Regions from separate parts of the Gracilibacillus sp. JCM 18860 genome, predicted to be linked through region 1. Evidence: a T-box and tRNA genes for the amino acid it is inferred to sense, from the RefSeq annotation. Region 1 holds a T-box; the other holds one or more tRNA genes.

Evidence for each region. A T-box is a leader RNA that pairs with one kind of tRNA and senses whether it is charged. The one in region 1 lies ahead of ACZ5R4_RS04770 (valine--tRNA ligase), so its partner is inferred to be a tRNA-Val.
Region 2: it encodes a tRNA-Val, which carries the amino acid that the T-box ahead of ACZ5R4_RS04770 (valine--tRNA ligase) is inferred to sense. The anticodon was not compared.

Annotation. Positions count from the first base shown of each region.
Region 1 covers NZ_AP043868.1:886,446-896,616, reverse strand. Annotated here, with positions in the region: gene ACZ5R4_RS04785 (NAD(P)/FAD-dependent oxidoreductase) at 1-809, shown strand, start outside; gene ACZ5R4_RS04780 (ABC transporter ATP-binding protein) at 1,023-1,661, shown strand; gene ACZ5R4_RS04775 (ABC transporter permease) at 1,658-2,437, shown strand; T-box leader at 2,543-2,772, shown strand; gene ACZ5R4_RS04770 (valine--tRNA ligase) at 2,839-5,487, shown strand; gene ACZ5R4_RS04765 (ATP-grasp domain-containing protein) at 5,594-6,481, opposite strand; gene ACZ5R4_RS04760 (bifunctional folylpolyglutamate synthase/dihydrofolate synthase) at 6,586-7,830, shown strand; gene ACZ5R4_RS04755 (hypothetical protein) at 7,963-8,361, shown strand; gene ACZ5R4_RS04750 (prepilin peptidase) at 8,362-9,114, shown strand; gene ACZ5R4_RS04745 (hypothetical protein) at 9,332-10,171, shown strand, end outside.
Region 2 covers NZ_AP043868.1:3,626,866-3,646,889, forward strand. Annotated here, with positions in the region: gene ACZ5R4_RS17960 (nucleotidyltransferase-like protein) at 1-323, shown strand, start outside; gene ACZ5R4_RS17965 (hypothetical protein) at 670-867, shown strand; gene ACZ5R4_RS17970 (spore coat protein) at 961-1,440, shown strand; rRNA gene ACZ5R4_RS17975 (16S ribosomal RNA) at 1,940-3,501, shown strand; rRNA gene ACZ5R4_RS17980 (23S ribosomal RNA) at 3,930-6,843, shown strand; rRNA gene rrf (5S ribosomal RNA) at 6,995-7,111, shown strand; tRNA gene ACZ5R4_RS17990 (tRNA-Asn) at 7,125-7,199, shown strand; tRNA gene ACZ5R4_RS17995 (tRNA-Ser) at 7,202-7,293, shown strand; tRNA gene ACZ5R4_RS18000 (tRNA-Glu) at 7,305-7,379, shown strand; tRNA gene ACZ5R4_RS18005 (tRNA-Val) at 7,482-7,557, shown strand; tRNA gene ACZ5R4_RS18010 (tRNA-Met) at 7,733-7,809, shown strand; tRNA gene ACZ5R4_RS18015 (tRNA-Asp) at 7,836-7,912, shown strand; tRNA gene ACZ5R4_RS18020 (tRNA-Phe) at 7,952-8,027, shown strand; tRNA gene ACZ5R4_RS18025 (tRNA-Tyr) at 8,062-8,147, shown strand; tRNA gene ACZ5R4_RS18030 (tRNA-Trp) at 8,176-8,246, shown strand; tRNA gene ACZ5R4_RS18035 (tRNA-His) at 8,261-8,336, shown strand; tRNA gene ACZ5R4_RS18040 (tRNA-Gln) at 8,352-8,426, shown strand; tRNA gene ACZ5R4_RS18045 (tRNA-Gly) at 8,431-8,505, shown strand; tRNA gene ACZ5R4_RS18050 (tRNA-Cys) at 8,553-8,626, shown strand; tRNA gene ACZ5R4_RS18055 (tRNA-Leu) at 8,637-8,720, shown strand; gene ACZ5R4_RS18060 (hypothetical protein) at 9,345-9,809, opposite strand; gene ACZ5R4_RS18065 (sodium:solute symporter family protein) at 9,840-11,522, opposite strand; gene ACZ5R4_RS18070 (DUF4212 domain-containing protein) at 11,526-11,822, opposite strand; gene ACZ5R4_RS18075 (LytR/AlgR family response regulator transcription factor) at 12,058-12,795, opposite strand; gene ACZ5R4_RS18080 (LytS/YhcK type 5TM receptor domain-containing protein) at 12,822-14,561, opposite strand; gene ACZ5R4_RS18085 (solute symporter family protein) at 14,554-16,062, opposite strand; gene ACZ5R4_RS18090 (helix-turn-helix transcriptional regulator) at 16,692-16,931, shown strand; gene ACZ5R4_RS18095 (hypothetical protein) at 16,921-17,268, shown strand; gene ACZ5R4_RS18100 (aminopeptidase) at 17,706-18,956, shown strand; gene ACZ5R4_RS18105 (class I SAM-dependent methyltransferase) at 19,123-19,881, shown strand; gene ACZ5R4_RS18110 (hypothetical protein) at 19,999-20,024, shown strand, end outside.

The DNA.
Region 1 (10,171 bases):
TGATCCGTGATCATATTGAATATCAATTTTCTAGATATAAAACAGAAGATAACCCTAGTGATGATATATTAACGATCATCGTTGGCGGAGCCGGCTTTACTGGAATAGAATTTGTCGGGGAATTAGCCGAACGTATTCCGGTACTATGCAAGAAATATGATATTCCCCGTAAAAAAGTGAAAATCATTAATATTGAAGCAACTCCTACTATATTGCCAAATTTTGATGAAGAATTGTTAGAATATGCACAACGCTCCCTTAAAGCTAGAGGAGTCCAATTTAGGCTAGGAACCATGATTAAGGAAGTAAAAAAAGATGCGGTCATTGTTGGAGACGATATGGAAGAAATCAAAGCCGGAACCTTTGTATGGACTGGTGGAGTACAGGCAAATCGCATTGTCGGGGAATCAGGCTTTGAGTTAACAAAAGGAAAAGTCAATGTGGATACGATGTTAAGAGCACCGGGACATGATGATGTCTTTATTCTTGGAGATTGCGCATGGGTGATGAACAAGGATACCGGTCGTCCGTATCCACCAACTGCTCAAATTGCGATTCAAGAAGCAGATGTTTGTGCTCATAATATTAAAACAATGATTCAAGGTGGTACATTACGAGAATTCACCTTTGATGATAAGGGAACGGTTGCTTCACTTGGTGGATCAGAAGCGATGGGTACAGTATTCGATGGTCATAAACTTTATGGATTACAAGCGAAAGTAATGAAGCATGTGATAGATGACCGCTATTTATTTTTACTTGGAGGTCCTGGATTAGTATTGAAAAAAGGAAAGTTCCGACCATTTTAGTAAGGAGGTAGAAGTGATGAAAAACACTTTATTCTATACATTGCTAACTATTATTGCAACGATTTTTTATGTTCTTGTTTCCAGAAAATTAGAGGATAAAAGAGATTTTCGTTAGTATAAATTTGCGGGAGTAGGTGTTGCACGTAGACATCTACTCCCTTACATTTTTTTGCACCATTGCAGCATACTAAATGTTTAAAGGAGGTGTGTCCATTGTTTATGCTTAATAACGTAGTATTCCGAGATATTTTACATATTGATAAGCTAGAAATTCCTGATCGTAAAGTAATCTGTCTATTTGGGGAGAGTGGTAGTGGAAAGTCTACTTTATTAAAAATGTTAAATGGATTATTGACCCATGATCATGGGGAGATCTTGTTTCAGAACCAATCGATACTAGAATATAACCCAATAGAGCTTAGAAGAAAAGTGGTGATGTTGGGACAAGATCCTATTATGTTTGAGGGGACGGTTCGAGATAATTTATTGATTGGACTGGATTTTTCTGAGCGTGAAAGGGTAGAGGATGCGAAGCTGCTCAATTTGTTAAAAGAGCTGGAATTAAGTAAATCATTGGATGATGAAGCAGATAAATTATCAGGTGGTGAGAAGCAAAGAGTTGCGTTTGCGAGAATCTTATTAATGGATGCTGTCATCTACCTTTTGGATGAGCCAACCTCAGCACTCGATGAAGGGACCGAACACAAAGTAATGGATTTTATGATACATCGTGTACAACAAGATCAATTAACCGCTATATTCGTTACCCATTCAAAAGAGGTAGCAGAACAATATGCAGATCAAATCATCTACATGGAGGATATAAATAAGAAGGAGGTGATTTCATCATGAATAAGATGATGGATATCAATCTTTGGCAATTGATTTCTGCTTATATTTTCATGGTTCTATTACTTGTTATTGTTCGTTGGCGTAGGATTCCTCGAGAAAAGGAAATTGTTATTGCGACATTTAGAATGACAATCCAGCTCGTGCTTGTGGGCTATGTTCTCGTTTTTATATTCGAAAATGAGAACTGGATCTATTCTATTCTGGTTCTAATGTTAATGGAGATTTTTGCAGTTTATAATATTTATAAGCGTACTAAAATGCCTCTTACAAAAAATCTGAAGAAGATTATTGCGATTGCTATGATTGTTGGTACACTCTTCTCGTTTTTATATTTTGATTTTATTGTTGTACAATTTTCACCATGGTATGATCCCCGTTATTTCATTCCAATTGCTGGAATGTTAATAGGTAATTCAATGACGGGTATTACATTAGGCGTAAGTGCTCTTTTAGAAGGCTTTCGTTCACGAAAAAAAGAAATTGAGGCAGCTTTAATGCTTGGAGCAACACCAAGTAAAGCTTCCAAAAGAATGGTGAACAATGCCTTTGATTCAGCAATCTTGCCGACAATAAACAATATGGTTGGGATGGGTATTGTTTTTTTACCTGGAATGATGACAGGGGTCATTTTATCTGGGGCAAGCCCGTTAGATGCGATCAAATACCAGATTGCGATAATGCTCGGTATTACAGGTAGCGTTTCTTTGTCAGTAATTATCTTCCTATATTTCGGATTTAAAACCTTTTTTAACAAAAGGGCACAGCTTGAATTATAAAATATTTTTACTCCCTCACCTATGTACTGTGATAATTATCCTTGACGAAATGACGCTTTTTTGGATAAAATAACATATAATATATGACACCATTATTTGATGGAGTTAAATGTGATGATGAGGAAGAGTATTTCATGCTTATCGTACAAGAGAGGAAAGTCCATTGGCTGAAAGATTTTCTCGATAAAAGGTGAAAGAAGGTAGCCTCTGATGCAGCTCTACTGAACGAGTAGTAGGTAAAGCCGGGTGAACCGTTATCTCTTTAAGAAGTTGTATAGGCTTATTGCTTATAAACAAAGGTGGTACCGCGGAAATCAAACCTTTTCGTCCTTTTTACTAGGATGAAAAGGTTTTTTTGATTCCTATATCATAGAAACTGGAAATAACAAGGAGGAAATTATATGGCTGATCAACAGGAAGTGAATTTACCACCAAAGTATGATCCCACTACAGTAGAAAAAGGTCGTTATCAATATTGGGTGGATGGTAAATTCTTTGAGGCTGAAAGAAATCCAAAGAAAGACCCATTTACGATTGTCATCCCACCACCAAACGTTACAGGAAAACTACACATTGGTCATGCTTGGGATACCACATTACAGGATATTATTACAAGGATAAAGCGTATGCAAGGATATGATGTTCTATATTTACCTGGAATGGACCATGCTGGAATTGCTACACAAGCAAAGGTAGAGGAGAAGCTTCGTGAAGAAGGAGTTAGTCGCTATGATCTAGGGCGTGAGAAGTTCTTAGAAAAGGCATGGGATTGGAAGGAAGAATATGCAAGCTTTATCCGAGAGCAGTGGTCGAAACTGGGATTAGGACTTGATTATTCCCGTGAACGATTTACTCTTGATCAAGGCTTATCAGATGCAGTAAAAGAAGTGTTTGTTAAGTTGTATGAGAAGGATTTAATTTATCGTGGAGAGTATATCATTAACTGGGACCCACAGACAAAGACCGCTCTTTCAGATATTGAAGTTATCTATAAAGATGTCCAAGGCTATTTCTATCATATGAGATATCCACTAGCTGATGGTTCAGGACATATTGAAATTGCCACAACTCGTCCTGAGACAATGCTTGGAGATACAGCTGTAGCCGTTCATCCAGAAGATGAGCGATACAAGCATTTAATTGGTAAAAAAGTTAAGCTTCCGATCGTTGGACGCGAAATAGAAATCGTTGCAGATGATTATGTGGATAGGGAATTTGGTTCCGGTGCTGTAAAAATCACGCCCGCCCATGATCCGAATGATTTTGAGATCGGAAATCGTCATAATCTTGCACGTATTTTGGTTATGAATGAAGATGGGACGATGAACGAAAATGCTGGTAAATATCAAGGAATGGATCGCTTTGAATGCCGGAAGCAGATTGTTAATGACCTTCAGGAGCAGGGGGTATTATTTGAAATAGAAGAACATATGCATTCAGTTGGGCATTCTGAACGAAGTGGTGCCGTTGTGGAACCTTACCTTTCAACACAATGGTTTGTGAATATGCAGCCATTAGCAGATGCAGCACTAGAATTACAAAAGAACAGTGATGAAAAAGTCCACTTTGTCCCAGCTCGTTTTGAAAAAACCTATTTAAGATGGATGGAAAATATTCGTGATTGGTGTATTTCTCGACAATTATGGTGGGGCCACCGGATTCCTGCTTGGTATCATAAGGAGACTGGAGAGGTCTACGTAGGGAAAAAAGCACCTGAAGATATCGAGAATTGGGAACAAGACACAGATGTGTTAGATACTTGGTTCTCATCTGCATTATGGCCTTTCTCTACATTAAATTGGCCAGATACAGAGGATGAGGATTTCAAGCATTTCTTTCCAACTAATGCTCTAGTAACAGGGTATGATATCATATTTTTCTGGGTAGCTCGTATGATTTTTCAATCGAAGGAATTTACCAATGAACGTCCTTTTAAGGATGTACTCATTCACGGTCTTGTAAGGGATGCGGAAGGAAGAAAAATGAGTAAGTCATTAGGAAATGGAGTCGATCCAATGGAAGTGATCGAGAAGTATGGTGCTGATTCACTTCGATATTTCCTTTCCACTGGCTCAAGTCCTGGGCAGGATTTGCGCTTCCAATGGGAAAAGGTAGAATCTACTTGGAACTTTGTCAATAAAATTTGGAACGCATCACGGTTTGCTTTAATGAATATGAATGGATTAAAATTTGAGGAAATTGACTTAACAGGGAAAAAGTCTGTTGCGGATCAATGGATTCTCACACGCCTAAATGAAACGATAGAGCAAGTTACTCGTCATGTTGACAAATATGACTTTGGAGAAGCAGGTCGTTACTTATATAATTTCATTTGGGATGACTTCTGTGATTGGTATATTGAAATGGCTAAACTACCATTATACGGGGATGATGAAGCGGCAAAATTAACGACGCGATCTATTTTGGCCCATGTTTTAGACCAAACCATGAGAATGCTTCATCCATTTATGCCATTTGTCACAGAAGAAATTTGGCAACAATTACCTCACGAAGGAGAGTCTATTGTTCGTGCATCATGGCCAGTAGCTCAACAGGAGCTTTCTAACCATGAGGCATCTGACATCATGCAACAGCTTGTAGCGATAATTCGATCTGTACGTAATATTCGTGCAGAGGTTGATACACCTTTATCCAAAGAGATTCCGATTTATATTCAAGCAAATGATCCAGAAGGAAAAGCAAATATGGAAGAGAATCGTGTGTATCTTGATCGTTTCTGTAACCCTAGTGAGCTTGTGATTGACACTACGGTGGAAGTGCCTGAAAAAGGAATGTCTGCTGTCGTAACAGGTGCGGAGATTTTCTTACCATTAGAAGGGCTGATCGATATTGATAAGGAATTAGCTCGCTTGCAAGCAGAGTTGGAAAAGCTTGATAAGGAAGTAGAGCGTGTCGATAAGAAGCTTTCCAACGAAGGATTTGTCAAAAAGGCACCAGAACAAGTTGTAGAAGCAGAAAAGGCAAAGCAACAAGATTATATGGAGAAAAGAGAAAAAGTCAAATCACGAATGAATGAATTAAAAGGCTAAGGTATTAGAGAAGCATGGAGTTTGGAACTCCATGCTTTTTGTCTCTAACAATGAAATTCGTCACATTAAAAGTAGTCTTCTTTGATTTAAAGCAAGTTTTCTGACTTTATAGTGCTGGTAAAATAACCTTTTGTAAAATTTTTTCTGCGACATTGATACCTGTATAGGTTAAAATATTAGCAACATGTGCATTCGTATTGACCTCACAGACAATTGGACGGTCCCCTTTACCAAATAATAAATCAACACCCGCAAAATCGGCCCCAACAGCGTGAACGGCATTGATGGCTAACTGGATTTCTTCTTCTGATGGGCTATATGCCTCGATTCGGCTTCCCTGGTATACATTTGCACGGAAATCCTCCTGAGAGGTTCGCTTTAATGCAGCAACAAACCTTCCGCCAACGATAAATACTCGGATATCCTTCCCGTAACTTGATTTGATATATTCCTGCATTACAAAAGGCTTGTCATATATTTTTTTTACAATATCCATATACTCTTTTTCATGGTGAACAAGATAGACTTGCTCACCAAAAGAACCAAACCCTTCTTTTACAACAAAGGGATAGTTCAGCGATGAAGCAATTTGTAAATAATGCTCGAAGTGGAGTAGCTTTGCACCAGTGAATACTTTTGGGGCGATTAACGTTTTTGGTATCGTAACATGATGTTCTGCGAGCTTTTGGTACATAATAACTTTGTTATCACATCTTTCGATACAGTTGGCGTTATTATATACAGGTATTCCAGCATACTCTAATTGACGTGCTAGCGCAATATCTTTATCATGGAAAATAACAAAGCTTGGCTTTGATAAACCATTCAATGCGTGAATGTCATGCCCATTTGCATCGACAGAATTAACCACTGCATCATTTGCTACTAGTTCAATTGATATATCGTATTGGGCTGCAGCTTGTTGAATGGCCTTTGGAAATTGTAAAAAAGCATGACTCGCCATGTGCCCATTATAAATGACCCATCCTTCCATCTTTCATCACTCCCCGCTATATCTTCTAATAGTTATAATACAAGGTATACTAAAAAAATGAAACAAGGAAAGTGTGAAATACAATGTTATTATCTTTTCATGAAGTGAACGAATACTTAGAATCTCGTAGGACACTTGGTATTAAACCAGGGCTGGAAAGACTGGATTATTTATTAGCAAAAACCGATCATCCTGAGAGAAAAATAAAGACTATACATCTAGCAGGTACAAATGGAAAAGGTTCTACCTTAACCTTTATTCAAGAAGTATTAATAGCGAATGGTTATCGTGTGGGCTCATTCGTATCACCAGGTTTTCCAACCGTAAGAGATCATATATTGTGGAACCACAAGCCAATAAGTGAGAAAGTTTTTCTTGAGCTTCTTAATCAATTAGTCCCTACGATAGAAGAAATGGATCAAAAAGATATGGCTCCAACAGAATACGAGATTTTAATGGTAATCTGCTTATTGTTTTTCATTAATAGGGTGGACATCGCCCTAATAGAGACAGGTATGGGTGGGAAAGAGGATATTACAAATCGGGTTATTCCCATCCTTACAATCATTACTTCGATCTCTTTTGATCATACCGCTTTTTTGGGGAATACTCTAGCTTCCATTGCTTCTCACAAGGCTGGCATCATTAAGAAGAATACACCAGTTATCTTAGGCAGATTACCAGAAGAGGCACATCAGGTTGTGATAGATAAAGCAAAACAAGAGAGAGCGCCAATGTATATTCTTGGGGCAGATTTTAATATCCATGATAGTCACTCAGATTGGGAACATCAGTCTTTTTTGTTTCAATATAAACAAATAAAATGGTTGATAGAAATCACTATGCAGGGCATTCATCAGATGGAGAATGCAGCAAATGCCATGATGGCAATAGAGTGTTTAAAAGAGCAAGGCTGGACTATCAATGAAGAGTCCGTTCGAAACGGGATGAAGCATGCAAGGATTTCAAATCGAATGGAAGTTGTTGCGAAAAACCCAATAACTATTGTAGATGGAGCACATAATATGGCTAGTATAAAGGCATTAAGAAGAACAATAGAAGTGCTTTATCCCAATAAAAAGGTTTATCTCTTATTTAGTGCTTTCAGGGATAAGGAGGTAAATGAAATGCTTAAATATTTAGACGAAATGGCGACAAGGCTTGTTGTTACTTCCTTTGAGCATTCACGTGCCTTAAAAAGCAAGGATCTATACGCGGAATGGGATTACATACCTAATGCAAAGAAAGCGTATGAAGTGGTCAAAAACACTATACAAAAAGGGGACCTGCTATTGATAACAGGCTCATTGCATTTTGTGGAACAGATGAAACGAATTATTAAACAATAATGTTCCCTTTTCGGCAACGTTTGACAAGTAATGATTATTTAGTAAAATAAGATTATAAAACCGGACTTTTTATCATATTTTATTAGGTATTTAATACTAACGGCAACTCGGAAAAGGGAGCGATTTTAGCTAATGAAATTATTACCAAGGCAACTCAGATTTGGGCTGATGGAATGGTTAGCCATTCTAACAATCATCAGTATGCTTACCTTCCTTTCCTTTCCTATTCTGAGTAATGTAATGCATCAAGAGCAAGAAAAGGATGCTAATGTAAAATTAATGGAAAATGCAGCAAGGCTTGCTTATATTTATGCAAAAGCTGACCCAGAAGAGTCAAAAGAGGCTGTTTGGGTGTTTGACGGTGAAAAGAATGCTACCGAGGTAACCCCAAAGGAATTAATCCATTATCACTATTTGTCTTTAGACAAAGTCCCTCCAGGAAGTCTAATCTTCGATAATGGGAGATTCTATTATGATCCGAACGGAACACCTGGTGTAGAAACGATAATTGAAGAAGGGGGGTCTTCCTAGTTGGAGCACAATGTCGTATTTTTCTTTTTTATCACTGGTTTAGTATTTGGTTCTTTTTATAATGTTGTTGGCTTGCGAGTCCCTCATGGAAAAATGTTTTCCTCTTCAAGATCTGCATGCCCTTCCTGTCATCATATTCTTTCCTGGAAGGAACTCGTGCCTCTGTTATCTTTTTTCTATCAAAAGGGAAAATGTAAGCATTGTGGCAAAGCTATTTCTCCTTTATATCCCATCATAGAATTATTTACCGCTGTAGGATTTGCCTTCTGTTGTCTTTTTATTAACTCTCCATTAGAAATAGGTATAGGTCTTTTGCTTGTTAGTATGCTAGCAATTGTTTTCGTTTCTGATCATACCTATATGATTATTCCAAACCAAGTTCTTCTCTTTTTTCTCCCACTATTTATCATTTACCGAATCATTGTTCCAACTAATCCATGGTGGCTCTCTGTATTAGGAGGAATTGCTGGATTTGGATTGATTGCTATCATTATTCTGCTTAGTAAAGGTGGAATGGGGGCAGGAGATATGAAATTATTTTCCGTAATAGGATACTTAGTTGGTTTCCCTCACGTGTTTTTAACACTTTTTGTGGCCACCATATATGGGCTTGTCTTTTTTTTACTTCAGAAGTTGCTACACAAAGGGGAATCACCCCTAATCCCATTTGGTCCTTCGATTATTCTAGCAGGAGGGACAGTCTTTTTTTATGGAAGTACTTTATTGGATTGGTATTTCTCTCTATACTATTAAAAATCTACTTCCATATTATGAACTGTTTCAGCATCTGCTGACATCGTAATTTGTTGGTTGGACGCGATAGCATGGATTGGATCGAAGGAAGGGCGAAGAAATTCTGTCATTCTGTCTTTTTTTCGGGAAAGTTTTATTTTTCTTCTGACAAAACTCGTCTTACATCTTACTAATATTATGGTAGGGTGATAGAAAAGCACGGAAACGAGGGATTTGAATGAGAGAAAATAAAGGCATATCTATTCAAATAAACCAGCCTAAGAAAAAAATAGAACGTAAGCTGGAGGCGGAGAGTAAGCTCTTAGACGAAGACAAGCCATACTATAATGAACATGTAAGTAGTCCTCCACATTATTCAAGCATGAAGAAAAGACAAAACGGATTCTGGAAAAAATATCGTTCATTTATATATTCTTCGTTAACAGCTGTTCTAATTGGTACATTTCTTGGCTTTATCATGCTCAAAATATTTGTAGATATTGATCCAGAAGAAATGGCTTCTGATCAAACAGAGCAAGCCGTAAGTACGACAAAGGAGCAAACGAAAAATGCCACTGAAGCCAATACGACTACTAGTACATTCGAAGGTGTTCCAATTACTGGCTATGTTGTTCAAGCAGGAGTATTCAGCTCTGAAACTACGGCAAAGGAATTATTGGATCAATTGAACAACGCTAGCATCCCCTCCATGATTTGGCAGAGAGATGATAACTACCATGTATTTGTCGGGGTTCATGCAACAACAGATGGTTCTAAGCAATTTGCTGAAGAGGATCATTTAGAGAATTGGGAAGTTTATGCTGGTAAGGAGTGGACAACAGAGCCTGTTCAATTATCAGTGGATACAGCTGAAGCGGAATGGATGAAAGAATTTGACACCATTTTAAAAGAGTTAATAACTAATCCTACTAATGTAACACAATTAGAGCAATGGTTAGCGAAAAGCCCAGAGGAATTATCCCAAGCATTAGCTCCATTAATTGATAAAGTAAAGGCATACACAGCGAAGGCGGAAATGGTTGATTTATTAAAAATTTGGTATCAGTATGTGAACCTA
Region 2 (20,024 bases), 1.6 Mb from region 1:
ATCCGGAAGTGTATAAGTTATATGAAGAATTAATTCGAAGCACAGAAGAAACGGAAAAACGAGTGGCCCTTATGTTAATTGCCATTGAATTTTCAATAAACAGTAGGCTGGATAGCTGTGCGGAGCATTTAATGGAATTGTTATCGACTAGAGAAGAGCCTTGGGGGTTTGGTGAAATAAAAACCTTGCCGGAAGTGGAACCATATACTTATAACTTAGTTAGCTTGATCGAATATTTAGTAGGGAAAGATAAGATTTCCGTTGTATTAGAGAAAACGAAAGGGAATCAAATTTATCATCGTAAATATCAAGTGAAGAAATAAAGGCTTGTAGAGGGAGTAGTTGCTTTCTCTACAAGCTTTTTTGTACGTTAGGAAAGCATTAAATTTTTGCAGGAAGTAAAGCGACGAAATGAAGTCCAAATAATAAGAAAAGCTAATGTATCCGAGTTTTTCTAATTTGGGAAAAGAACCATAGAGAAATAATGACCCATTGCTTTGAAATCTCTGTTACTCGCCCTTACTAAAAAGCGAAGGTGTACATACTGTACTATGGAAGAAATGAAAGCAATGTAGGAAGCAATAGCAAATGAAATAGGCTATCTGCAGGCATCATACTCACTTATAATCCTAGAAAAACTACCACGGGTTCATTAGAGGAGGTGATAGTGTGAGTAACGATGATTTTAAAAATGTTTCTTCTCAAATCATCGATATGTTAGTAGGCGCAACGCTTAAACGTCATAAAGTTCAACTAGATGGTAGTAGCCTATCAGAAGAAGAGAAAGTACAGCTAAAAGAGCTTGTAGAAGAATTAAAACACAATGTTCAAACACTTCAAAAAAATGCAAAAAAAGATGAAGAGTAACCATTTTTGATGAAGATGTATCAATAGATTCGCCTTCTCCAATTGTTGAACTGCGTCATATGTTAGTAGTATATCAAGGAAGGGATTGATCATATGAGAGATGTACAATATTTGAATAGTAGACCTGTTTATAATACAGGTAGAAAACCTGCTGCAAAAAAATGGAATGCACTAGACCCTAAGTCTTGTCACCCGTTTGATGATTCTGATACGCAAGATGGAAACCAAGAAATTAAATCTGTTCAACATTCCTTTGAAACCATTGTGGTAAAGGATTCTTGTGATGTAGAAGTTAAAACAACCGACACGCAAGCTGCAATTAATGTTCAGGTTGGTTTGCAAGCAGCGATTGCTTTGATTCTTAGTATCTCTATCTTGGATGGGGATAAGGCTGACAAAGTTTCTCAGGACTTATTTGAAAAAATTAAGTCTAGTCAAGTAAATAAACAACACACTTATATTGAGAATTCTCGAGGTGTAAAAGTTTCTACAAATGACACGGATATTGCGGTTAATGCTCAAGTTCTATTACAAGTATTAATTGCATTGATTGCTCGTTTAGACATTCTATAGTAGGAGAGCAGTCTATTTTCTATCATGTCTATTTCTATTATGTAGAAAAATAAGGGGATCAACCAATCATTAATTGTAGGGCATTGAATAGAGGGGTTTAGGAAGGGCAGAAGATATCTTTCTTCTGTTCTTTTTTTTGGATGTACAAGCAATTTAAAATTATTAGGGAAAAGAATGAACATATTGCCTAAAGCTGCATATGATGTGGAAGTGTCCTCTTTCTTGTATAATTTTAAATTTAATGTTGACATGGATTTTGAACCATGTTACATTTATATCTGTCGCTTAAACGGCGTCACCATTTTATTGGGAAATCACATGAAAAAACATTCAGAAAATGTATTGACAATATTATGTGATGATGATATTATGTAAAAGCTGTCGCAAAAAGACGGCGAACATTGATCATTGAAAACTGAACAAAACAACCAGTACAAAAAAGTAAGAACATGCTAGCTTTAAGCGAGCTTGATCAACACAAGCACTTCGGTGCATCTATTTTATGGAGAGTTTGATCTTGGCTCAGGACGAACGCTGGCGGCGTGCCTAATACATGCAAGTCGAGCGCGGGAAGCTGACTGAATCCTTCGGGAGGACGTGAGTGGAACGAGCGGCGGACGGGTGAGTAACACGTGGGCAACCTGCCTGTAAGACTGGGATAACTCCGGGAAACCGGGGCTAATACCGGATAGTACTTTGGTTCATAGGAACCGAAGTGGAAAGATGGCGCAAGCTACCACTTACAGATGGGCCCGCGGTGCATTAGCTAGTTGGTGAGGTAACGGCTCACCAAGGCAACGATGCATAGCCGACCTGAGAGGGTGATCGGCCACACTGGGACTGAGACACGGCCCAGACTCCTACGGGAGGCAGCAGTAGGGAATCTTCCGCAATGGACGAAAGTCTGACGGAGCAACGCCGCGTGAACGAAGAAGGTTTTCGGATCGTAAAGTTCTGTTGTTAGGGAAGAACAAGTACCGTTCGAATAGGGCGGTACCTTGACGGTACCTATCGAGGAAGCCCCGGCTAACTACGTGCCAGCAGCCGCGGTAATACGTAGGGGGCAAGCGTTGTCCGGAATTATTGGGCGTAAAGCGCGCGTAGGCGGTTTCTTAAGTCTGATGTGAAATCTTGCGGCTCAACCGCAAGCGGTCATTGGAAACTGGGGAACTTGAGTACAGAAGAGGAGAGCGGAATTCCACGTGTAGCGGTGAAATGCGTAGAGATGTGGAGGAACACCAGTGGCGAAGGCGGCTCTCTGGTCTGTAACTGACGCTGAGGTGCGAAAGCGTGGGGAGCGAACAGGATTAGATACCCTGGTAGTCCACGCCGTAAACGATGAGTGCTAGGTGTTAGGGGGTTTCCGCCCCTTAGTGCTGCAGTTAACGCATTAAGCACTCCGCCTGGGGAGTACGGCCGCAAGGCTGAAACTCAAAAGAATTGACGGGGGCCCGCACAAGCGGTGGAGCATGTGGTTTAATTCGAAGCAACGCGAAGAACCTTACCAGGTCTTGACATCTTCGGATGTCCCTAGAGATAGGGAGTTCCCTTCGGGGACCGAATGACAGGTGGTGCATGGTTGTCGTCAGCTCGTGTCGTGAGATGTTGGGTTAAGTCCCGCAACGAGCGCAACCCTTGATCTTAGTTGCCAGCATTGAGTTGGGCACTCTAAGGTGACTGCCGGTGACAAACCGGAGGAAGGTGGGGATGACGTCAAATCATCATGCCCCTTATGACCTGGGCTACACACGTGCTACAATGGATGGTACAAAGGGCAGCGAAGCCGTGAGGTGAAGCCAATCCCATAAAACCATTCTCAGTTCGGATTGTAGGCTGCAACTCGCCTACATGAAGCCGGAATCGCTAGTAATCGCGGATCAGCATGCCGCGGTGAATACGTTCCCGGGCCTTGTACACACCGCCCGTCACACCACGAGAGTTGGCAACACCCGAAGTCGGTGGGGTAACCTTTGGAGCCAGCCGCCGAAGGTGGGGCCAATGATTGGGGTGAAGTCGTAACAAGGTAGCCGTATCGGAAGGTGCGGCTGGATCACCTCCTTTCTAAGGATAAAGTGAAAGGCGGAAGCACCCGGTTAGCGACGTACAAACTGGACTGAACCGAAGGAGATAAAGGAAACACAAGGAGCTTAGCGACTTGATGTTGACTTATCGTACGGAGGTGAGGGAAGTTGTGCTAGTCGCTGGGTGCTGGAGCTAGACACAATAGGAAATGGTCTACTAGCGTAGATCATCATAGATTGTACTTGGTTGTTTGGTTCAGTTTTGAGCGATTGATGCTCAGAGGATCTTCTGTTAAAACCCGTCACGTCTTGTGACGAATACAGAAGTCACCACCTCGTGTGGAAGCTGTACCTTGAAAACTAGATAAGAAGAAATCAGGACGTGAAGGCACCAAAAGAAGCCAACACGAAACTGATGACAAGACATCAAATAAAAACCAACGACTTTTTCATCTGAAGCATGAGTATAGTTAAGTGAAAAAGGGCGCACGGTGGATGCCTTGGCACTAGGAGCCGAAGAAGGACGGGACAAACACCGATATGTCTCGGGGAGCTGTACGTAAGCATTGATCCGAGAATTTCCGAATGGGGAAACCCTCTACTCGTCATGGAGTAGAACCTCTATCTGAATCCATAGGATAGAGGAGGCAGACCCGGGGAACTGAAACATCTCATTACCCGGAGGAAGAGAAAGCAAACGCGATTTCCCGAGTAGCGGCGAGCGAAACGGAAGTAGCCCAAACCAAAAAGCTTGCTTTTTGGGGTTGTAGGACACTCTATACGGAGTTACCAAGAAATACGTTAGACGAATCGATCTGGAAAGGTCAGCCACAGCGGGTAACAGCCCTGTAGTCGAAAGCGTGTTTCCTCCAGAGTGGATCCTGAGTACGGCGGAACACGTGAAATTCCGTCGGAATCCGGGAGGACCATCTCCCAAGGCTAAATACTCCCTAGTGACCGATAGTGAACCAGTACCGTGAGGGAAAGGTGAAAAGCACCCCGGGAGGGGAGTGAAAGAGAACCTGAAACCGTGTGCCTACAAGTAGTCGAAGCCCTTTTATGGGTGACGGCGTACCTTTTGTAGAATGGACCGGCGAGTTACGATCTCCTGCAAGGTTAAGTGGAAGACACGGAGCCGCAGCGAAAGCGAGTCTGAATAGGGCGAGATAGTAGGGGGTCGTAGACCCGAAACCGTGTGATCTACCCATGTCCAGGGTGAAGGTCAGGTAACACTGACTGGAGGCCCGAACCCACGTACGTTGAAAAGTGCGGGGATGAGGTGTGGGTAGGGGTGAAATGCCAATCGAACACGGAGATAGCTGGTTCTCTCCGAAATAGCTTTAGGGCTAGCCTCAAGGGATGTATGTTGGAGGTAGAGCACTGATTGGACTAGGGGCCCTCACCGGGTTACCGAATTCAGTCAAACTCCGAATGCCAATCATATTACCTTGGGAGTCAGACTATGGGTGATAAGGTTCATAGTCGAAAGGGAAACAGCCCAGACCGTCAGCTAAGGTCCCAAAGTATACGTTAAGTGGAAAAGGATGTGGCGTTGCTTAGACAACCAGGATGTTGGCTTAGAAGCAGCCATCATTTAAAGAGTGCGTAATAGCTCACTGGTCGAGTGACGCTGCGCCGAAAATGTACCGGGGCTAAACGTATCACCGAAGCTACGGATTGTTCTACGAACAATGGTAGGAGAGCGTTCTAAGTGCAGTGAAGTCAGACCGTGAGGACTGGTGGAGCGCTTAGAAGTGAGAATGCCGGTATGAGTAGCGAAATAGAAGTGAGAATCTTCTACACCGAATGCCTAAGGTTTCCTGAGGAAGGCTCGTCCGCTCAGGGTTAGTCGGGGCCTAAGCCGAGGCCGAAAGGCGTAGGCGATGGACAACAGGTGGATATTCCTGTACCACCCAATTCCGTTTGAGTGATGGGGGGACGCAGTAGGATAAGGAAAGCGCACGACTGGACGTGTGCGTCGAAGCAGTGAGTGAGTCAGATAGGCAAATCCGTCTGGCAATCACAAGCTGTGATCGGGAGGGAAAATGAGTACCGAAGTTCCGGATTTCACACTGCCAAGAAAAGCCTCTAGCAAGGAAAAGGGTGCCCGTACCGCAAACCGACACAGGTAGGCGAGGAGAGAATCCTAAGGTGATCGGGAGAACTCTCGTTAAGGAACTCGGCAAAATGACCCCGTAACTTCGGGAGAAGGGGTGCTTACTTACGAGTAAGCCGCAGTGAAAAGGCCCAAGCGACTGTTTAGCAAAAACACAGGTCTCTGCGAAGCCGAAAGGCGAAGTATAGGGGCTGACACCTGCCCGGTGCTGGAAGGTTAAGGGGATGCGTTAGCATTAGCGAAGCGTTGAACTGAAGCCCCAGTAAACGGCGGCCGTAACTATAACGGTCCTAAGGTAGCGAAATTCCTTGTCGGGTAAGTTCCGACCCGCACGAAAGGTGCAACGACTTGGGCACTGTCTCAACGAGAGACCCGGTGAAATTATACTATGCGTGAAGATGCGCATTACCCGCGACAGGACGGAAAGACCCCGTGGAGCTTTACTGTAGCCTGATATGGAATGTTTGTACAGCTTGTACAGGATAGGTGGGAGCCTTGGAAGCGTGAGCGCTAGCTTACGTGGAGGCGCCGGTGGGATACCACCCTGGCTGTATGAACCTTCTAACCCAGAACCGTGATCCGGTTCGGAGACAGTGTCAGGTGGGCAGTTTGACTGGGGCGGTCGCCTCCTAAAGAGTAACGGAGGCGCCCAAAGGTTCCCTCAGAATGGTTGGAAATCATTCGAAGAGTGTAAAGGCAGAAGGGAGCTTGACTGCGAGACCTACAAGTCGAGCAGGGACGAAAGTCGGGCTTAGTGATCCGGCGGTACCGAATGGAAGGGCCGTCGCTCAACGGATAAAAGCTACCCCGGGGATAACAGGCTTATCTCCCCCAAGAGTCCACATCGACGGGGAGGTTTGGCACCTCGATGTCGGCTCATCGCATCCTGGGGCTGTAGTCGGTCCCAAGGGTTGGGCTGTTCGCCCATTAAAGCGGTACGCGAGCTGGGTTCAGAACGTCGTGAGACAGTTCGGTCCCTATCCGTCGTGGGCGTTGGAAGTTTGAGAGGAGCTGTCCTTAGTACGAGAGGACCGGGATGGACACACCGCTGGTGCACCAGTTGTTCCGCCAGGAGCATCGCTGGGTAGCTACGTGTGGAAGGGATAAGTGCTGAAAGCATCTAAGCATGAAGCCCCCCTCAAGATGAGACTTCCCCACACTTTAAGTGAGTAAGATCCCTCAGAGACGATGAGGTAGATAGGTTCGAGGTGGAAGCATGGTGACATGTGGAGCTGACGAATACTAATCGATCGAGGACTTATCTATACGTTCTTTGGATGAAAAACCGATGGTTTGTCTACTTCTTATCTAGTTTTGAAAGTATATTATAATTTAGCTTGATTTTTTTGAAATACATAGTATAATATTCTTTGTCACTAAAAATATTTAAATACTTATTAACTATAAGCAGTACAAGCTTGGTAGCAATAGCGGAGAGGTCACACCTGTTCCCATACCGAACACAGTAGTTAAGCTCTCCAGCGCCCATGGTAGTTGGGGCTCACGCCCCTGCAAGAGTAGGACGTTGCCAAGCAATTTATTTCCATTCCACAGTAGCTCAGTGGTAGAGCAATCGGCTGTTAACCGATCGGTCGTAGGTTCGAATCCTACCTGTGGAGCCAATGGAGAGCTGTCCGAGTGGTCGAAGGAGCACGATTGGAAATCGTGTGTGCGGTCAACGCCGTACCGAGGGTTCGAATCCCTCGCTCTCCGCCACTTTAAATATAGGCCCGTTGGTCAAGTGGTTAAGACACCGCCCTTTCACGGCGGTAACACGGGTTCGAATCCCGTACGGGTCACCATAATAACCACAGTAATCATTAGTTATTGCTACTTTATTAAGGATGGCATGCTAAGATCGCGACGTCCTGTCGCAATGCATGCACTTGCACATCCTGTGCGGCGGAGGATTAGCTCAGCTGGGAGAGCACTTGCCTTACAAGCAAGGGGTCGCAGGTTCGAGCCCTGCATCCTCCACCATTTAATTAAATATTTCATATCATCGCGGGGTGGAGCAACGAGTAAAACATCCACCGAATAAACTTCGAGTAACCTCGAAGCACCCTACATCTAAGAGTAAGCTAGTAGATGCAGAGGTCACCGTAGACTACACTATTTGTAACATTATGGATTTCAATTTAATATTTCTTATCATCGCGGGGTGGAGCAGTCTGGTAGCTCGTCGGGCTCATAACCCGAAGGTCGTAGGTTCAAATCCTGCCCCCGCAACCAAAATACTTTCAAGTATTTTCTACAATGGTCCGGTAGTTCAGTTGGTTAGAATGCCTGCCTGTCACGCAGGAGGTCGCGGGTTCGAGTCCCGTCCGGACCGCCACTAAATTTACTTATCAAAATTAAATCATTCATTGAAAATGGCTCGGTAGCTCAGTCGGTAGAGCAACGGACTGAAAATCCGTGTGTCGGCGGTTCGATTCCGTCCCGAGCCACCACCTTTTATTTTTTCTCAATTAATTTATTTTATTTGGAGGGATAGCGAAGTTGGCCAAACGCGGCGGACTGTAAATCCGCTCCCATCGGGTTCGTAGGTTCGAGTCCTACTCCCTCCACCATTTTATTAATATATGTATTATTTTTCGTAGGGGTATAGTTTAACGGTAGAACAGAGGTCTCCAAAACCTCCAGTGTGGGTTCGATTCCTACTACCCCTGTTTTTTGTATGATGGCGGTCATGGCGAAGTGGTTAACGCACCGGATTGTGGTTCCGGCATGCGTGGGTTCGATCCCCACTGGCCGCCCCATTTACTTTCAAATGTTGGGCTATAGCCAAGCGGTAAGGCAACGGTTTTTGGTACCGTCATGCGCTGGTTCGAATCCAGCTAGCCCAGCCATTTTGCGGAAGTAGTTCAGTGGTAGAACATCACCTTGCCAAGGTGGGGGTCGCGGGTTCGAATCCCGTCTTCCGCTCCATTATTAATTAACATTTTCACCTAATAACCATATAATGATTTTATCGAGGCGGCATAGCCAAGTGGTAAGGCAGAGGTCTGCAAAACCTTTATCACCGGTTCAAATCCGGTTGCCGCCTCCATTTTATTTATGCCGGTGTGGCGGAATTGGCAGACGCGCGGGACTCAAAATCCCGTGTCCTCACGGACGTGTCGGTTCGACCCCGACCACCGGTATTTGAAACATCGATATGGCGGTATTCTCTACGGAGCGTATCGCCTTTTTTGTGTTCTTTTTTTTCACTGATCGATTTTTATCACGCGATTGTAGAACCAAATTTCACTGAAACGCTATTATATGAGCAGCTTGGTCAACTTGTCCTTTAATGTCACTTTTCATCTAGAATCTGTAAAGATTCGATTCCATTCCATTGGTAAATTTGATAATCAAGGAATTCTCACATATTACTATCACATAAATACTGCCTTAACTCTGGGCCGATATTTTCATAGAGGTAACATGTCCTTCTAATTTACGAGAAATCAAATTAATTAAGAAAAATGCTAAACTTCGACAATCGTACTTAGAAAAATCAAAGTTGAAAGAGGGATTATGCTAAAGGTTAATGGGCCGATCAGTTTACTTAAGGATCTATTAGAGAAGAGAATATTGACAGTTATAAGACATGCCAGAATGTAGCAACTTAGTTATGACGGGGAATGAGATGAAAAATTAGAAAATAAACTTTTGATTTGGATAACTAGAATACAAATTGGATTATAATCATTGCTAAATAAAACAGCCTTAAAGTGAAACATTTAACTTTAAGACTGTTTTTATAGAATAGGTAGCGATAGTTATTAAGACACTCCACTAGCTATTTTACTATTAGAAACAGATTCTTCACTATCTTCTACCTTAATAAATTGACCTGATCCAATCCATGCTGCTAACGCAAAGAGTAGATAAATTGCCTGTGTTGCGTAAGCACCTTGAAGCAGAATTTGCAGTCCCATCCCTAGCCCCAAAGATGGAATGATGATTAAAAATGTTCGAAAGATCCGCTCAACCCCTTTATGAAGCGGTAAAGGCCAAATTTTTGAAAAACAGACTCCTAACGCCACACCTAGGCCAGACACGACTAATAACTGCAATAATATTATCGGTGTTGGAAACGGCCATTCCCTAATGTAGTGGCCGGAGAGATAGAAGATCTCAAGAAATAATGTTATGCCAATCACCCGTTGCACTGTTTTTATATTCATCCAAGGACTTAATAAATACACAAGTATCGCTAAACAACCAAATATGAGTGTCCAATTCATCACGCTACCCCTTTCGTTTATCTAAAGTTTTTAGCTTACATCCTCATCAATCTCTGGTGCTCTTACATCTTCAATAAGCTCTTGAATTTCTTGAGGTGGCTCTGTTGTCATTCTTGACACAATAAAGCTCACAATGAAGTTTAATAACATTCCGACAACTCCGACACCTTGAGCATTAATGCCAAAGAAACTATCAATGAGTGCCCCTTCTGTACCAAAAATGGATTCGGATAGAATAGTTCCGATCATAAACAATGTAAAGACCAAACCGGTTAGAATACCTGCGATCGCGCCTTCCTTATTCATTCGTTTATCAAAAATTCCAAGCAAGATGACTGGGAATAAACTTGCAGCCCCAAGCCCAAAGGCAAGGGCAACCACTTCACCTGCGAATCCTGGTGGGTTAATACCAACATAGGCCGCAACGAGTAAAGCAATTAATAACGTGATCCTTCCGACACGCAATCTCTGCGCCTCGCTTGCTGATTTATTAAAAATCCTATAGTAAATATCATGCGAGACGGCACTGGTCATCGTGATCAGTAATCCTGAGGCGGTTGATAAGGCGGCTGCAAGCCCACCTGCAGCAACCAGGGCGATAATAAATGGCGCTAGGTTCGCAATTTCTGGTGTCGATAATACAATGATATCTCCATCAATCATCACTTCATTATCATCACCAGCTGTATAATTGACGTTGCCATCGCCGTTTTTATCATCAAACTGAAGTAAGCCCGTTGTCTCCCATTTTTTCACCCATTCGATGTCTTGAACTTCTTCAACTGGTTTATCCGCAATCGTATCAATTAAATTATACTTTGCGAATGCCCCAACTGCAGGAGCTGTTAAGTATAATAGTCCAATAAAGATAATCGCCCAAACAGCAGACCATCTAGCAGCACGTACACTTTTAACTGTGTAAAAACGGACGATGACGTGAGGTAAACCTGCTGTACCAGCCATAAGAGCTAACGTCATCATGAATACATTTAACATCGACAAATTAGTAAATGGTGCCATATATTCCGTCATCCCAAGATCAATTTGAATTTGGCTAAGTCGCTCTACAATATCGCTTGTAATAAAGCTTAATTGCGGTACAGGATTACCTGTTAACTGAGCTGAAATCGCACAAGCCGGGATTAGGAATGCGATAATAATAACGAAATATTGAACTGCCTGAGTCCAAGTAACACCTTTCATTCCGCCAAGTAGTGCGAAGAAACCAACAACCGCCATCCCGATTAGAACACCGACAATGATGTCGACTTGTAAGTACCGACTAAAGACAATCCCTACACCACGCATCTGTCCTGATATATAGGTTAATGAAATGAAAATTGTCGCAATCGCGGCAACAGCGCGAGCACTACTTGAGTAGAAACGATCCCCAATAAAATCTGGAACCGTAAACTTCCCAAACTTACGTAAATAAGGAGCAAGCAGTAATGCTAATAAAACATAACCACCTGTCCATCCCATTAAGTAGATCGTTCCATCATAGCCTAAAAAGGCAACAAGGCCAGCCATCGAAATAAAGGATGCTGCCGACATCCAGTCAGCCGCAATCGCTGCCCCGTTTGCGACGGTCGGAACATTTTGACCTGCCACATAGAAGCTTGATGTATCCTTAACCCGTGACCACCAGCCAATCCCTGTATAAATAATGAACGTAATAACAACCAACGTAATCGTAATCGCTTCAACACTCAATCCTTATCCCTCCCTATCCTCTTTAAGTAACTTGGCATATTCTCGGTCCAGCCGGTCCATTCTGATTGCATAAGTTAAAATAAGCAAGAAAAAGACGATGATCGCACCTTGGTGTGCAATCCAAAAGGAAAAGGAGACACCGAATAACTGAATATTAGATAACGGTTTTGCGAATAGAATACCACCGCCATAAGCAACGGCTGCCCAAACAACCAATAAACTTATAATGAATCGAATATTTTTTTTCCAATACCACTTTTGTCTCTCATTGAGCTGCTTCTTTTGATTCAATTTCCTCACCCTTTCTCTTTGATAGAGTATCCGATATAGAAAACGCTTTCATTCAATCAGAAAAAAATACGGAATACTCTAACTTTTGTATTCAGTATATTAACAGAGTCCTTTATTCAATTGTAGACATGCTTAAATTGTAGAAATTCTTGTTTGAAATGTAGAATAGCTGGTTTAAAATGTTGGTATTAAAAATATTAATATTACTACAAATAGCTTTCGTTATTACCTTTTTCTCTCACCTTTATATATTTTCAAGTACTTCAAAAAACTCTTTCGCAGCGGTTCGGCTTACTGGGATTTTTGAGTGGAGTGGTTCCCGAATGACGACATTATAAGCTCCGTTAAACCAAGGAGTGATTTCCTCAATGGCATCCAAATTCACAAGATAACTACGATGAGGGCGATAAAAAGGAAATGCACTTAACTTCTCTTCTAATTCTTTCAAGCTCATTTTCGTTATAATGACTTCATTTTTTAATGTGTAAATTTTAATCATACGATCAATACGCTCCGCATAGCCAATATCACTCGGATTTAATACGACCATCTTTTCATCAGTTTGTATAATTAATTTATCCACTTTTGCTTTAGTCTTAGGGGACCGTGCATTCAGAGCATGCCTCACTCTTTGCATGGTGACACTGAATCGCTCTTGATCAAAAGGTTTTAGTAAATAATCAATGGCTTGAAGTTCAAAAGCTTGAACGGCGTAATGGTCATATGCCGTAGTAAAAACAATCAGGGGCTGATTGAGCGGATTTGCTCGTCGGATAGTTTCCGCTATTTCAATACCGTTCATACCAGGCATGTGTATATCTAAAAATAACACGTCAGGTGCATGATCTTGGTAATGCTTCATTAACTCATCTCCATTTCTCGCACTTGGACAAAGGACGACATCCTGTTCATTTTCTAAAAGATAGATTAATTCTTCCCTTGCTAAACGTTCATCTTCTGCAATTAACACATGTATACTCAAGTGACCTCACGCTCCTTTCTAATCGTTTAGTATTCCTCAATCGGAATGGTAAATGACACCGAACTACCTTGTTTTAAATTACGGAACATTAGCTGTGCCTCGTCTCCAAGTAAGCCTTTAAGTCGTTCGTTCACGTTATATAAAGCAGTACCATTTCCAGTTCGATTTGAATAAGGCTTCTTCCCGATTGTTGTGAGTAATGATTCAGGAAAGCCAACCCCATTATCGGAAACCTCCATCGTTATTCCTTCCAAGCTTTGTCCAATATGAATGTTGATAACACCTGTATATGTCACATTTTTTAACCCGTGCTCTATACAGTTTTCGACTAGTGGCTGTAAGGTTGCAGAAGGTATGAGAACATCTATAATGCTGTCATCAATTTTTCGATAGATTTTTAGACGATCAGGAAAGCGAGCCTTCACAATATCCAAATAGGCATCGACATGATTCATTTCCTCTGTTAACGGAATAAGTGATTTACTTGCGATATTTAGATTAGCTCTCATATATTGACTAAACCGAACTAGAATGCGACGAGCTTCCTCATAATCAACCCTCATTAACGAATGGATTAAGTTAAATGTGTTAAATAAAAAATGTGGATTAATTTGCGCCTGGAGATTTCTAATTTCAGTCTCTTTTAATAGTTCTTTCATTCTCTCTGCTTCAAACCCGCTCAGCTGATTAGAAATGATGGTTCCAAGTCCTTTTGCCAATTCCACTTCAACAGCTCGGATTTGTTGGGAGTGTTTAAAATACAAATTAATTAAGCCAATAACTTCTCTTGAGCGATAAAGGGGTATCATAATGGCCGTCTGAAGTGGACATGATTCATGCAAACACTGAAGTTCACTTTGATTATACGCTACCTGAATTTCTCCTGTATTTAACGCTACTTGTGACAACTGCATCTTGATTGGATCTCCAACTTGGTGATGATCCTGTCCTTCCCCAACAAAACTTAGCACCTTATGTTGATCCGCAATAGCAATTGCCGCAGCATCTAACTCTTCATACAGTAAATCAGCCATCGCTTTGGCATTACTGTCTAGTGTCGCATCCTTTAAATGTGGAAGAGTTTTCTCCGCAATGGATAGCGCCCGGTTTGTCTCGAGCGCCGCTTCACGTTCCATTTCTTTTAAAGCAGAACGAATCATCATCGTAATAATCGCAAGGGCAATTGCATTTGTAAGGACGAGCGGAATTCCAATATGATTGACAATTCTAATTCCTGCCTCTTGATCTGGGATAAACATTAAGATCATGCCCATGTACAATACAGGCGGGAACATCCCAATAAATAACGCCTTTACAGGAGCTATGACCCTTTCATCTGAAAAAAACTGACCCGTCCATCCCGTAATCAACCCGGCAAATGGATTGATCAGACTATTAGCAAACCACGCACCTCCGCCAATATAAACCATATATAAACTGACTATTAATCCAGACCCAAGACCCACATAAGGACCACCAAGAAGCCCTGCAATCATCACGATAACCATTCCAGAACTTATTAAAATTTCATGATTATCCACCGTTAGCTTCCATGATTCGATGACTAATGATTCCTGATCCATAATGACTCCTGTGTGTGCACCTAAGATGCCCATAAGACCAAAAATAAGGGCATGATAAAATACGGTGTCCCAAGCTATGTCCCGATCCAACAATGACCGGAATCCTGGAATTTGGGTTAACATAAACGCAACTAATAATAGAAGTCCAATACGTTCAAGTAATATCACCATCAACTCAATCATGTGGTGGAACCTCCTGCTTGTCAATATGCACACGTAACATAAAGGATTCATCATTGTAGCTTGGCTTTTGTTTCGCCCATAATGTTCCTATAAGTCCTCCTAAAAAGCCTAAGGGAACGGAAAAAATCGCAGGGTTACTTAATGGCAAAATACCCGCACCTTCAGTACCGAGGAAAATAAACAGGATAGCAGCAACAAAGCCTGTTAATAATGTTGAATATGCCCCTATTATATTGAAGCGCTTCCAATAAAACGTTAGAATAAGTAGTGGGAACATACTAGATGCCGCAATTGCAAACGTCATAGAGACTAAAAAAGCAACATTCACACCCTCCATCTCAATCGATAGAATAATAGAAATGAGCCCAATGGCGACAGCGCCACTACGAGCAACTAGTAATAATTCTTTCACACCTGTCTGTTCTCGTTTCCAAATGTGATGATAAAGATCATAAGAAAAAGCTGATGTCGCAGCAAAAATAAGTCCCGTCACTACTGCAATAATCGTGGCAAAAGCAACAGCCATCACAAATGCTACTAAAAAGTCACCACCCACCACTTCTGCAAGTAAAAGTGCCGCTAGATTTCCACTAGGATCAGAACTGACTAAGGAATCCCATCCTACAATCGCAATGGTTCCAACTCCTAACACAAGGGCCATTAAATAGAATAGCCCAATCCCCCAAGTGGCTGACATGGCGGACATACGAGCTTCCTTCGCATTTTTTACGGTTAAAAATCGAAGCAAAATATGAGGTAAGCCTGATGTACCTAGAATTAATGACAAGGTAAGGGATGCTTTTTCCATCGAATGATCAAATAAATGCCCAGGATAAAAGAACGACTCACCGTGAGGGCTTTGAGTTTTGGCATCATGAATCAACTGTGGAATATTCCAATTCACCCATGAGAGTAAGATCAGTACGACAAGTAATGTGCCACCCATAAGCAGCACTGTTTTAATGATCTGTACCCAAGAAGTCGCAACCATCCCGCCTGAAACGACGTATAAAGTCATTAATATACCGATGATCCAAACAGAGGCTGTATAATCAACACCTAACAATAATCGAACGAGAAGACCTGATGCGACAAGCTGTGGAATCATATATAAAATGGAAATGAGAATACTGCTAATCGCGACCATTACCCGAATCCCCCGCTTCGGAAACCGTTCATACACTACATCTGCAACTGAGTAGGTTCCAAGACGCTGAACAGGCTCTGCCACCCAAAGAAGCAACACCACATACGAAATGAGAAAACCCGTTGCATATAAAAAACCATCATATCCATAAAAGGCAATTAATCCTGTAATTCCAAGAAAAGATGCTGAACTAATGTAATCCCCTGCAATTGCTAGACCATTTTGAAAACCTGTTAAACTACCGGAGACCACATAGAATTGGTGGGTAGTCCGGCTACGCGCCGCCGCCCAATGTGTAATAACTAATGTTCCAATTAAGATAATCGCAAAGAATACAAGGTAGGTAACATTCATAATTAGACGCTCCTAATCCTTAGCTTGTTCACTTAAGGATTTGCGGTCAACTGCTTTCATGTAATACGTATAAAACAGCCCAATGCTCCACGTCAAAACAAATATGGAAAAAACATACCCCCAGGCAAGGGGCAGGTACATCGAATGCTGCTTGGACAACATGCTTGATAATAGAAGTGGGAAAAAAATATAGAAACTAATTAATAGAATGGAGATTATAAGTAAGATCAACACTTTCTGTTTGATTAACTGTTGAATGGCGATCACTCCTAATGAGACTAAATGTAAGGTTATTATATAGGAGTTTTTATAATTGGGTCAATATTGGAAAAATGAGAGTGAAAAATATTTTGTGTAAAAAGACATGCATGAAAGGATGTTCATAGAGAAAAGAGGCCTCTTTCTGTAGAATAAAGTATTTGATATATCTGTCTAAACATTTAGGAACATACCTGCAAGGATCACCATTTTGTACATTTTTATAATTATAGAAAATTAAAATTCCCCTTCCGAAATATGCGTCTGATCTGCTTTTTTCTTTTTAAAGATAAAGTAGAATAATCTTTTGTATAAGTATACTTTACTTTTATAATGAAATATTTTATAATTTGAGACAAGAGGTGATGTTCATGAAGAAAGATTTTGGCGATTCGATATCAAATAGGGTTTATGAATATCGTGTACTTGCCAGAATGTCTCAGCAAGAGTTGGCAGAGAAAGTCGGGGTTTCCAAACAAACCATCTTTGTCATGGAGAAAGGAAATTATGTTCCGACTCTGCTGTTAGCCTATCGAATTGCTGAATATTTTAAAGTCGATATAAACGATATTTTTACTTATGTGAAAGGAAATGATCAAAATGATAATTAATATCTCGGATATCTCTAACGCAATGTTTAACCCGTTAAAGTCTTGGGCGGAACAATCGCAAGGAAATTGGAATATTCTCATTGTTAGCGGTTTTGTGTTGCTATTTGTCGCGGGAATTCTATCCTACGTATTACAGAAAAAAATGGGTAAAGCTGATGAGAGAACAGATCAAATAAAATTAAAAAGTGCCCTCCTAATCTTATGTGTAATTGTTTTGTGTGATGTGATTTTCCCAAAAGAATATATGTGGCAAATTTTCTTCTTATTTAAATATTCCTTTGCATTCCTTGCCTCAGCAATCTACTTAGCTGTTCGGTACAAAAAGGATTTTTTCTAATTGTAGCTCTTCTACGAGGAGATGAAGTGAAACAAAGACAGACGAGACATGGCTCCATAGCGCAAATGAATAACTCAGGTACACTCAAAATTCTGATTGAAAATAAAATGGGGAATCACAGAAGTCTCAACATTAGAAGGGTTTTGGGAGAGAAGAATACTTTGTTCAAGTATGTTAAATAACCGTTTAGCTTTAAATACGTTTATTTCAGTACTATCTAAGTAAGAAATAGTGATACGTCTAAGATACAAACCTTGCTCTACACCCATGACGATCTTTTAATGATCGTCTTTTTTTTTGTCTAAAATTAAAAGCGTATTGGGATATTATGTTAAAATGGTAAAAAGATAATGCTAAGGGATAGTATAGGTGAAGTTTAAGTAGGCTAGAGTTCTGTTTAAAATTATACAAAAACATCACAGAGGAGATACTAAATAATGAAAGAAATATATGAATTTATAAGTGAAGTACAGTTAAAAAAATATGCAGAACTTGCTGTACGAGCTGGTGTAAATCTGCAAAAAAATCAATTATTGATTATTCATAGTGATATACAAAATGCTACGTTTGCACGTCTAATCCAAACTGTTGCCTATGAGTCAGGAGCTTCCGATGTGTTTATCGATTGGACAGATGAACAATCAACCAAAGAATTCTACTTACATGCAGCTGATAGTGCCATCGATCACTTTCCTGATTGGAAGGCTGCCCGTTTTAAGGAATGGGACGATGCAGGTGCTGCTTACATCCATATTATTTCTGAAAACTTAGATGTCTTTAAGGAGGTTCCCGCAGAAAGGATAAGTCGTTTCCAAAAAGCTTCTCGTACCAAATTGAGTGATTATTATGCGAAAATTAGATCCCACGAGATACGTTGGTGCCTTCTAGCTGTCCCGTACGCTGCATGGGCAACTAAAGTGTTTCCCGACCTAAGTAAAGAAGAAGCTGTCCAATCATTATGGAAGTTAATTTTAAAAGGATCTCGAGCAGATGGGGAAAATCCTATAAATGATTGGGAGAGTCACAATAGGGCCTTTGAGTCCCGAAAAAAATTCTTAAACGAGAGCCGATTGGAAGCACTACATTTTACAAATAGCCGTGGAACGAATTTATTAATCGGTCTACCGAAAAATCACCTTTATCTCGGTGGAGGTGTCATAGATAAAAATGGAATACTTTTCTTTCCAAACATACCTACGGAAGAAATATTTACTGCTCCCCATAAAAATAAGGTAAACGGTAAACTGGTAGGTACTAAACCTCTTATCTATGGGGGAAGGGTCATTGATGATTTTTATTTCACCTTTCAAGAGGGACGGATTACCGACTATTATGCCGCAAAGGGACAGGAAGTATTACAACAGCTAATCGAAACAGACGAGGGTTCACGTTATCTAGGTGAAATTGCCCTAGTCTCTAATCAATCACCTCTTGCTCAGACAGATACTCTTTTTTACAATACCTTGTTTGATGAAAATACGTCCTGTCATATTGGAATCGGAAATGCCTCTCCTTCCAATATTCAAAATGGCATTAGCCAATCTGAGGAAGAGTTGAAGGCAGCGGGTCTCAATACTTCACTTTTGTTAGTCAATGTGACCTTTGGTACCGAAGATATGAAAGTGGTGGGGATAGAAGGAGATGGAACTGAAGTCCTGCTAATGAAGAATGGGGATTTTCAATTCTAAATCTTTTTAACTTAAAAAAAGGGACTGCTGATTTCAATTGGATTATATCTGGTGTTAGTTATTGTGAAAATATACTGTGCAAAATTCCTTTAAAGAATGTACTTAAACCTGTGAAAATGATAAAGTTTTAAGAATGAGAGTTACAAATAAAGGGGTTGGGTGGAAAATGAAAAAATCTATCGGTACGGAGGAAGCTATTGAGAGGTGGGATAGGTATGCCGATACATATTCTGAGAGTCATGCAGAACAAGGAGACCTTCATAAGGAGGTTTTTCTAAATCCAACATTGTTATCACTGATTGGCAAAGAAAGCGACAAAAAGATTTTAGATGCTGGCTGTGGAGAAGGATATTTTAGTAGAATTTTAGCCAAATCTGGGGCTCATGTTACAGCAGTTGATTATTCAAAAAAGATGATAGAAATTGCTAGGAAACGAACTTCTCCTAATTTATCAATTGATTATAGACATGGGAATTGTGAGGATTTAAATTTTTTAGAAAACGAGAGCTTTGATCTAATTGTTTCGAATATGGTCATACAAGACCTTGCTAATTATGAAAAGGTTTTCAAAGAAATGTATCGTTTATTACTAAACAATGGCAGTTTTATTTTCTCGATTTTACATCCCTGTTTTATTACTCCAGTTAGTGGATGGGAGAAAAAAGATGACGGCGAAAAATTGCACTGGAATGTAGATCAATATTTCTATGAAGGTGCCTATGAACAAAGGATGGGAGGACAGGAAAAAATCCTATTATTCCACCGAACCCTAACCAGTTACGTGAATGCCTTCCTCAAAGCGGGTTTTACATTAGAAGGATTAGTTGAGCCCAAGCCAAGTGAAGAGATGTTAAATAAATATCCAACATTCGAAGAGGATTTTAGATGTCCTGATTTTATTGTTTTTAAATTGAAAAAGAGATAAACGAGGTCGGCAATATAAGCTGTACCTTATCTGGTCAATGAAATTAGAATGGAAAGTGGTAATTTATCTAATTACCGGCGTAAAAGGGAAGATACAAACAAAAAAAGGGGGATTATAATGGAGGGTTTAGCATTTATTTGGAT